3 regions of the Enterobacter sp. 186315 genome follow, and region 3 is predicted to be linked to each of the others. Evidence: predicted binding sites of a transcription regulator. Region 3 holds the regulator's gene; each other region holds the start of a gene.

Region 1 (3,282 bases), on a different contig from region 3:
TTCTGGTTAAGATCCGCCTCCATCAGCGCCAGCGCGGCGGCGTGGGAGTCGGCGCGAACGATGGACGGCTCCGGCAGCGTGATGGATTCATCTACCCACTGCCACACCTCGCCGTTATCCTCGGCAAAACGCGTGCGCAGGGTATCGGCCTGCATCATCCCTGCGGCAATAGCTTTTGCCAGCAGCGGCGCGTCAATGTCGCCGTTGAGCTCGGTGTAGTGCGCCACGCTCCAGGCGTTCGGCAGGGTGGAAAGCTGCTCCGCCATCCAGATGCCCGGCTGGGCGGCGACGAGAGGAAGACGGTTCATGCCTGCTCCTTCGCATAGTGGGACGGAATGAGGGTTTGCCAGCGTTCGGCCAGCCACTGCTGGCACGCTTCCTGAGACTGGGGTTCACACACCATGCGCCAGCCCGCAGGCAATGCGCACTGCTGCGGCCACAGGCTGTACTGCGCCCGATCGTTAGACAAAATCGCGAACTGTCCTTGCGGATTATCGAAAGGATTGCTGAATTCCATACAAACTCCGTTATTGGGTAAGCGGCTGCCAGAGGGTCATCAGCCCCTGCGTCAGCCCACCGCGCCAGCAAAGCGCGTCGTGTCCGCCGTCAACCTGACGCCAGATAACCGGTTGCTGTGTGTGTAGTTCGGCGTAGATCGCCTGATTCGCGCGGAAAATCAGCGGCTCGTTGCGCCCGGCCTCAAGGACGATGCGCAGCCCGCGAGCGTTTTTTTCACCCGCTTTGAGTTGTTCAATCAACAGCCCCTCCTGCTGCCCGCCCCGGTGCGGCCACCAGTAAGAGCCGGACTGGCTGAGCACGCAGCCAAACCGCTGCGGCCAGTTCAGGCCCGCATAAAGCGCGGCAAGGCCGCCGAAGCTCTGCCCCGCCACCACCGTGCGATCGGCGCGGTCGCTAAAAGGCGCGGTAGCCTGAACAAGGGGGAGAAGTTCGTCCTGCACCGCCCGCCAGAAATCGGGGTTACAGGGCAGCTCGCGGTTGCGATGCTCCATGTCGATCACGTCGATTAGCACGTAGACGGCAGGCGGCAGCTTGCCCTCGCGGGTCAGCGAGGCCAGCGCAGGCCAGACGGGCATACTCTCAGCCCAGAACTGGCCGTCGAGCAGCACCGCCAGCGGGCGCTCGGGGGTCGCTTCACCGGTGGTGAAGATCCACACGCGGCGACGGTTTTTCAGCCGGTCGCTGCGCCACTCTATGCACACCGGCGGAGCGTAAGGGGTATCAGGATGGTTCCAGCCGGGCTGAACCGGGGCGTCGGGCATTTCCAGCGCCGATACCGGGTGTCCGCGCCCGCCGCGCCAGCTCCAGGCGTTCAGCGGGTCGGCCATCGCATGGGGTATCAGCCTGCGCCAGCCTTCACGCAGCGCCAGGCGGTCGGGCTGCTCGCCGCTAAAGGCCGTATCGGCAAAATCCCGTTCGTTTTCGGAGGGAATAAAGCAGTAGCTGCCGCGCCATTCGGGGCTGAATTCGCCCTGCCACTGCCAGACGTCGGTATCCGGGATGCGCTCGAGGGATTGAGGACGAGAGTTTTGATGATGATCGGTGACGCCCGTAACGTAGAGCCAGACGCGCTTCACCGCCGAATGGTCCTGCGTCCCTGCCGGATCGCGCCACCAGAAGGTCACGCGATACTTTCCCTTTTCACGCACCCACTCAGGGCCATGTCTGGACTGCCACCAGGCTTCACTTCCCGTTGTTAACGCCGTCACGCTGATAACCTCATGTTTATCGTGCCTTTTTGGGTTGCACGGTAAAATTTATTGATAATATTATTGATAACTATTTGCATTTGCAATAGCGTAGTGCCCGCGCTGTGGGAAGCGCGCTTATAAAATAACCATGCCACGTATTGTGTGCGCCCGAGGACAGGGCGGCTTACGCAAATACAGGTGACAACACGCCGCCTCCTCTCCCCTTGGGAATGGAGCCAGGAGGACGCGGCCTGAAAAGCAGGACGTACAATGAATAAGAAGATCCACTCCCTTGCCTTGCTGGTCAACGTAGGGATTTACGGCGTCGCGCTGCCTGCGCTGGCAGACGACAGCACGACGGCGCAGCATGAAGATACGATGGTGATCACCGCCGCTCAGCAGAATTTGCAGGCGCCGGGCGTATCCACCATTACCGCCGATGAAATTCGTAAAAACCCTCCCGCCCGCGACGTGGCGGAAATTATCCGTACCATGCCGGGCGTGAACCTGACCGGTAACTCCACCAGCGGCCAGCGCGGCAACAACCGCCAGATCGATATTCGCGGCATGGGCCCGGAAAATACCCTGATCCTGATTGACGGTAAGCCGGTGACAAGCCGTAACTCTATCCGTCTGGGCTGGCGCGGCGAGCGCGATACGCGCGGCGACACCGGCTGGGTGCCGCCCGAGATGATCGAGCGCATCGAGGTCATTCGCGGCCCGGCGGCGGCGCGTTACGGTAACGGCGCGGCGGGCGGCGTGGTGAATATCATCACCAAAAAATTCGACGACCAGTGGCATGGTTCCTGGAACACCTACCTGAATGCGCCGGAGCATAAGGATGAGGGTTCCACCAAACGCACCAACTTCAGCCTGAGCGGCCCCCTGGGAGGCGATTTCAGCTTCCGCATGTTCGGCAACCTGGACAAAACCCAGGCCGACGCGTGGGATATCAACAAAGGACACGAGTCTGAACGCACCGGCGCTTACGCCGATACCCTGCCAGCAGGGCGTGAAGGCGTTGAGAACAAAGACATCAACGGCGTGGTGCGCTGGGACTTTGCGCCGATGCAGTCCCTGGAGTTTGAGGCAGGCTACAGCCGCCAGAACAACCTCTACGCGGGCGATACGCAGAACACCAACAACGACAACAGCAGCAACGGCCTGGTGAAGAAGAACTACGGTAAAGAGACAAACCGTATTTATCGCCAGAACTTTGCGGTCACCTGGAACGGCGGCTGGGATAACGGCATCACCACCAGCAACTGGGCGCAGTACGAGCACACCCGCAACTCGCGTCTGGGCGAAGGGCTGGCGGGCGGCCTCGAAGGGCTGTTCAACAGCAATAAATTCACCGACACCGATCTGGCGGACGTGATGCTGCACAGCGAAATCAACCTGCCGATTGATTTCCTGGTCAACCAGAACCTGACGCTGGGCACAGAGTGGAACCAGCAGCGCATGAAGGACTCGACCTCCTTCACGCAAACTCAGCAGGGCGGCACGATTCCGGGCATGAGTAACGATCGCAGCCCGTACACCTCGGCAGAGATCTTCTCGCTGTTTGCCGAGA
Region 2 (3,282 bases), on a different contig from region 3:
TGTACGGCGAGCCGTACTGGTGTGAAGACGCTTACTACAAGCTCACCCTCGCGCAGGTTGAGAAGCTGGAAGAGGTCACCGCCGAGCTGCACCAGATGTGCCTGAAGGTGGTCGAGAAAGTCATCGACAGCGACGCGCTGATGACCAAATTCCGCATCCCTAAGCACACCTGGAGCTTCGTGCGTCAGTCCTGGAAGACGAACCAGCCTTCCCTCTATTCTCGCCTCGATCTGGCGTGGGATGGCGCTGGCGAACCTAAGCTTCTGGAAAACAACGCCGATACGCCAACCTCCCTGTATGAAGCCGCGTTTTTCCAGTGGATCTGGCTCGAAGATCAGGTTAACGCCGGGAACCTGCCGGAAGGCAGCGACCAGTTTAACAGTCTCCAGGAAAAGCTGATTGAGCGTTTCGCCCAGCTGCGTGAACAGCACGGTTTTAACCTGCTGCACCTCGCCTGCTGCCGTGACACGGAAGAAGACCGTGGCACCGTGCAGTACTTGCAGGACTGCGCCGCAGAAGCCGAGCTTGCCACCGAGTTCCTCTATATCGAGGACATTGGTCTGGGGGAAAAAGGCCAGTTCACCGATACCCAGGACCAGGTGATCAGTAACCTGTTTAAGCTCTATCCGTGGGAATACATGCTGCGCGAGATGTTCTCCACCAAGCTGGAAGACGCTGGCGTGCGCTGGCTGGAGCCTGCCTGGAAAAGCATTATCTCCAACAAAGCGCTGCTGCCGCTGCTGTGGGAAATGTTCCCGGATCATCCAAACCTGCTGCCGGCATACTTCGGGGAAGACGACTTCCCGCCGATGGATAAATACGTGGTGAAGCCTATTTTCTCTCGTGAAGGGGCTAACGTATCGATCATCGAGAACGGCAAAACGCTGGAGGCGGTCGAAGGGCCATACGGCGAAGAGGGCATGATCGTACAGGGGTTCTGTCAGTTGCCGAAGTTTGGCGATAGCTATACGCTGATTGGCAGCTGGCTGATCAACGACCAGCCCGCCGGGATCGGCATCCGCGAAGATCGCGCGCTGATCACTCAGGATCTGTCACGATTTTATCCGCATATATTTGTTGAGTAGAGTGCGGCCTGATGCCCTCACCCCAACCCTCTCCCACGGGAGAGGGTGCAAACACTAAAAACGGCAACCACAGGTTGCCGTTTTGCTTTTATTCCCCCACCTGCACCGACAGCATACTCAGGCTACCCATCTCAACACCGTCAACCGGGATCGAAATCGGCTCCTGGCCATCCCACGCCCCCAGCACATAAAGCAGTGGCAGGAAGTGTTCCGGCGTCGGGTTAGAGAGCGAGCCGCCCTCGTGATCCAGATAGTTCACCAGCGGGTGCGCCTCGGCAGGGCCCTGCCACGTCAGATTCTCTTTCACAAATTCATTGAACGATGTAGCCCACGGATAAGGCGTATTCTCGCCGTGCCAGCGCGCGGTGCGCAGGTTATGCACCACGTTACCGCTTGCCACCAGCATGATGCCTTCATCGCGCAGCGAGGCGAGCTTACGGCCCATCTCCAGATGCCACGCGGCGGGTTTGGTGCTGTCGATACTGAGCTGCACCATCGGGATATCCGCGTTCGGGTACATTTTGATCAGCACGCCCCATGAACCGTGGTCAAAGCCCCAGGCCTCTTTATCCAGCGTGACCGGAACAGGAGCCAACAGCTCGACCAGGCGCTGCGCGAGCTCAGGGGAGCCAGGTGCCGGATAATGCGTGTCATACAACGCCTGCGGGAATCCGCCGAAATCATGGATGGTTTTCGGGGCTTCCATCGCGGTAACGCCGGTACCACGGGTAAACCAGTGTGCGGAAATCACCACGATCGCTTTCGGGCGCGGTAATGTCTCCCCCAGATGCTGCCAGGTGCGGGTATAGACATTATCTTCCAGAACGTTCATTGGGCTGCCGTGGCCTAAAAACAGTGCTGGCATACGAGAAGAAGTCATGGTGATATCCTTACATAAGGTGTCATTTTGATGGGTCTACATTACGCGCAATCCGCTAAAGATGAACGCTGATAACCGTGAAGATCATCATCAGGAATTTTGAATGTAAGGAATCTGTAAATGCGAAGGTCGCCTCTCGCTTTGCGGACGATGAGTCATTAATATAAATGATAATCATTATCATAAGGAGTGATAAATGTCAGTTCCACTTCTCCTGACCATACTCGCGGGCGCAGCGACCTTTATTGGCGCGATCCTCGGCGTCATTGGGCAGAAACCGTCAAATCGCGTGCTGGCCTTTTCACTCGGTTTTGCCGCCGGGATCATGCTGCTGATCTCCCTGATGGAGATGCTGCCTGCGGCGCTGGCAGCGGAAGGTATGTCGCCCGTGCTGGGCTATGGCATGTTCGTTATCGGCCTGCTGGGCTACTTCGCTCTCGACCGTATGCTTCCGCACGCGCATCCGCAGGATCTGATGCAAAAAAGCGTGACGCCGCTGCCGCGCAACATCAAACGCACGGCCATTCTGCTCACGCTCGGCATTAGCCTGCACAACTTCCCGGAAGGTATCGCCACCTACGTTACCGCCAGCGCCAACCTGGAGATGGGGTTCGGTATTGCCCTGGCGGTGGCATTGCACAATATTCCTGAAGGACTTGCGGTAGCGGGCCCGGTGTATGCGGCAACGGGGTCTAAACGCACCGCCGTATTCTGGGCCGGTATTTCGGGTTTGGCGGAAATTCTGGGCGGCGTTCTGGCCTGGCTTATTCTCGGCAGCCTGGTATCGCCGGTGGTCATGGCGGCCATCATGGCAGCGGTGGCGGGCATTATGGTCGCGCTTTCGGTGGACGAGCTCATGCCGCTTGCCAAAGAGATTGATCCAAACAACAACCCGAGCTATGGCGTCTTATGCGGCATGTCGGTGATGGGTCTGAGCCTGGTGTTATTACAAACGGCAGGCATTGGTTAATTTTAACGAGCGCTTTACTTAAAGCGCTCTTTTTATTTTTGCAGCGTGATAAGCAATGTTCTTTATTATAAAAAACATATCATTCACTTGAGTGATAATATTATATTCCTGCAAGTATCATTCCGGATAATTTATTCCCCCTTCTGTTGGCGCGGACAGGTCAAAATTCGATTAAAAAACCCGCTTTCAATATGCCACCTAAATTCTTTCAAATAAAATAAAAGTTAGTTTAATTAAAGCTAAAATGCATTATTTTATCCAGAATGGTAAATTCTGTTACGCTGCATTATTTAACAAAAATTTTAAAATCATCCTAAAGATAGTTCACTGTTAACGCAATACATATT
Region 3 (3,282 bases):
AAACCAACCTTGCTCACTCCACCTGGAACGCCAACCTGGACTTCCAGTCAGGCTATGCCGCCGATATGTTCGGTCTGGATATTGCGGCATTCACCGCCATTGAAATGGCTGAAAACGGCGACAGCGGCCACCCGAACGAAATTGCTTTCTCCTCCAGTAACAAAGCCTATAAAGAAGACTGGTCAGGTGATAAGAGCGGTATCAGCCTCTATAAAGCGGCTGCGAAATTCAAATATGGCCCGGTCTGGGCGCGCGGTGGTTATATTCAGCCAACCGGACAAACGCTATTAGCACCACACTGGAGCTTTATGCCGGGTACTTATCAGGGGGCAGAAGCCGGGGCTAATTTCGATTATGGCGATGCGGGCGCGCTGAGCTTCTCCTATATGTGGACCAACGAGTACAAAGCGCCGTGGCACATTGAGATGGACAAGTTCTATCAAAATGACAGAAAGACCAAAGTCGATTACCTGCACTCGCTGGGCGCGAAGTATGACTTTAAAAACGACCTGGTGCTCGAAGCCGCATTCGGCCAGGCGGAAGGCTATATCGATCAGTACTTCGCGAAAGCCAGCTACAAATTTGATATCGCCGGTAGCCCGCTGAGCACCAGCTATCAGTTCTACGGCACCCGCGATAAAGCCAGTAACGGCACCGTGAACGACATTTACGACGGCACCGCATGGTTGCAGGCGCTGACCTTCGGGTACAAGGTCGGGCAGGTGGATTTACGTCTGGAAGGGACCTGGGTTAAGGCGGAAGGCCAGCAGGGCTACTTCCTGCAACGTATGACGCCAACCTACGCCTCTTCAAACGGTCGTCTGGATATCTGGTGGGATAATCGCTCTGACTTCAACACCGATGGCGAAAAAGCGGTCTTCTTCGGCGCGATGTATGATCTGAAGAACTGGAACCTGCCGGGCTGGGCGGTGGGCGCGTCTTACGCTTACGCATGGGATGCAAAACCTGCCGATATGGCTACCCCGGACGCCTACTACGATCCGAACTACCGCCTGAAAGAGTCTTCTTATAGCCTGGACGCGATGTACACCGTTCAGGATGGCCGTGCGAAAGGCACGATGTTCAAACTGCACTTCACCCAGTACGACAACCACTCCGATATCCCAAGCTACGAGGGCGGTTACGGCAACATCTTCCAGGATGAACGTGACGTGAAATTCATGGTCATTGCCCCATTCACTATCTTCTGATGAACCTTCCGGCGGGCTGAGTCCCGCCGACATGGAGACTGAACATGATGAAAAAAATGGTTATTGTCGGGCTGCTGGCGTCGGGGCTGGTGGCGTGCGCGCAGCCGCAGGCCGCTAAAGAGGATTCCCGTCTGAAAGAGGCGTACAGCGCCTGCATTAATACGGCGGAAGGGTCGCCAGAGAAGATTGAAGCCTGCCAGAGCGTGCTGAACGTGCTGAAGAAAGAGAAGGCGCACGAGCAGTTTGCTAATCAGGAAAACGTCCGCGTGATGGATTACCAGGCCTGTATTCAGGCGCGTAAAACCGGTAACGATCAGGAAGTGGCAAAGCGCTGCGATCGGATTTGGGACGAGATACGCAATAACAATAAATAAGTTGTTGTCATCATCATGCCCGGTGGCGCAGCGCCACCGGGCTTTTTTAATGCAAAAAAAAGCCAACCTTGCGGCTGGCTCAGAGTATGAAAGCTTGCTTACTTCGCGTCGTGCGCGTGATCGTTCTCGCGGCAATCGCCTTCAGCACAGTGGCCGTACAGGTACAGGCTGTGGTTGGTCAGGCGGATGCCGTGACGGGCTGCGATTTCACGCTGGCGTGATTCGATAGAATCATCGCTAAATTCAATAACCTTGCCGCAGTCGAGGCAGATCAGGTGATCGTGGTGATGCTGCTGGGTCAGTTCGAAAACAGATTTACCGCCTTCGAAGTTATGACGGGTAACAATGCCCGCGTCATCAAACTGGTTCAGCACGCGATAAACGGTTGCCAGTCCAATTTCTTCACCCATGTCGATAAGACGCTTATAAAGGTCTTCCGCACTGACATGGTGATTGTTTGGCCCCTGAAGGACTTCAAGGATTTTTAACCGAGGAAGCGTAACTTTCAGGCCAGCCTTCTTTAGTGCGGTGTTGTTGTCTGTCATGCGGAATCTGTCCTGTTGCTAAACAATTCACTTCTAAGGAAGAAGTGACTGAGAATGCGCCTGGGATAATGCGTATCATTATAGAACTGCCATGGCTAAATGAAAACTGCAAGTCTCAAGCAAAATATGCGTATAAAAACGTGGGATCACCGACAAACTTGTCCGATGTCATCCACTTTAACTCGGGGGATATTGTACAGGTCTGAGCGAAAAAGTTAAAAGTTTGTAGCAATTAATTTAATCGGTTTCACCTGGAAACGGGCGCAACCGAAGCTGCGCCACCGGGATATCAGGCGTTGAGAATGTCGTCGAGGTTCAGCTCTTCGCGAACCTGCTTCACCCATTTTTCAACGCGTTCAGCGGTCAGTTCTGGCTGACGGTCTTCATCGATGGCCAGACCAACGAAGTGGTCGTCATCTGCCAGACCTTTAGAGGCTTCGAAGTGATAGCCTGCGGTTGGCCAGTGGCCCACGATGGCCGCGCCGCGTGGTTCAATGATGTCGCGAATGGTGCCCAGCGCGTCACAGAAGTATTCCGCGTAGTCTTCCTGATCGCCACAGCCGAACAGTGCAACCAGCTTGCCGTTGAAATCAACCTCTTCCAGCGTCGGGAAGAAATCGTCCCAGTCACACTGCGCTTCGCCGTAGTACCAGGTTGGAATACCCAGCAGCAGGATGTCATAGCCTTCGAGATCTTCTTTGCTGCTCTTGGCGATGTCGTGCACATCGGCAACGTCTTTACCGAGCTGTTTTTGAATGTTTTTTGCGATGTTTTCGGTATTGCCGGTATCACTGCCGAAGAAAATGCCGATGATTGCCATGAGTAAAATAACCTCTTGAAACTTAATGGTATGGTGGCGCAATTTGTCCACGGATAAGGGCAATAATAGCAGAACAGACAACCCTGCGGAAACAGCTATCACGCAGGACTGCACTCTCTGCTACATGAAAAAAGAGGATAAAGGGGATTTTAAGACTTATGCCTTGCCGTGCAGCTGTTCAAGCTGGGCGATCAGCATCTCTTCAATCAGCTCGCTGCGGCTGATGTCGCGGGCGCTGGCCAGCTCGTTTAACGCGTCAACGGCATCGGCGTTGAGCTTTAATTCGACGCGCTTAAGCCCACGATTTTTATCGCGTTTAAGCTGGTTGCGTT

The links. The regulator Fur, encoded in region 3, represses iron uptake genes when iron is present. The targets are predictions, from matches to a motif close to ATAATAATGAGAACNACTATCAA.
Region 1: fes (enterochelin esterase) is a predicted target of Fur. The motif match lies at 1,785-1,807, and genes of this name have one in related genera.
Region 2: zupT (zinc transporter ZupT) is a predicted target of Fur. The motif match lies at 2,133-2,155, and genes of this name have one in related genera.

Annotation. Positions count from the first base shown of each region.
Region 1 covers NZ_JBPTTK010000037.1:3,626-6,907, forward strand. Annotated here, with positions in the region: gene entF (enterobactin non-ribosomal peptide synthetase EntF) at 1-308, opposite strand, end outside; gene ACSVHP_RS22350 (MbtH family protein) at 305-517, opposite strand; gene fes (enterochelin esterase) at 528-1,727, opposite strand; gene ACSVHP_RS22360 (TonB-dependent siderophore receptor) at 1,980-3,282, shown strand, end outside.
Region 2 covers NZ_JBPTTK010000017.1:14,457-17,738, forward strand. Annotated here, with positions in the region: gene ACSVHP_RS17110 (glutathionylspermidine synthase family protein) at 1-1,085, shown strand, start outside; gene ygiD (4,5-DOPA-extradiol-dioxygenase) at 1,174-1,965, opposite strand; gene zupT (zinc transporter ZupT) at 2,162-2,935, shown strand.
Region 3 covers NZ_JBPTTK010000013.1:38,939-42,220, reverse strand. Annotated here, with positions in the region: gene chiP (chitoporin ChiP) at 1-1,211, shown strand, start outside; gene chiQ (ChiQ/YbfN family lipoprotein) at 1,259-1,585, shown strand; gene fur (ferric iron uptake transcriptional regulator) at 1,684-2,130, opposite strand; gene fldA (flavodoxin FldA) at 2,420-2,950, opposite strand; gene ybfE (LexA regulated protein) at 3,107-3,282, opposite strand, start outside.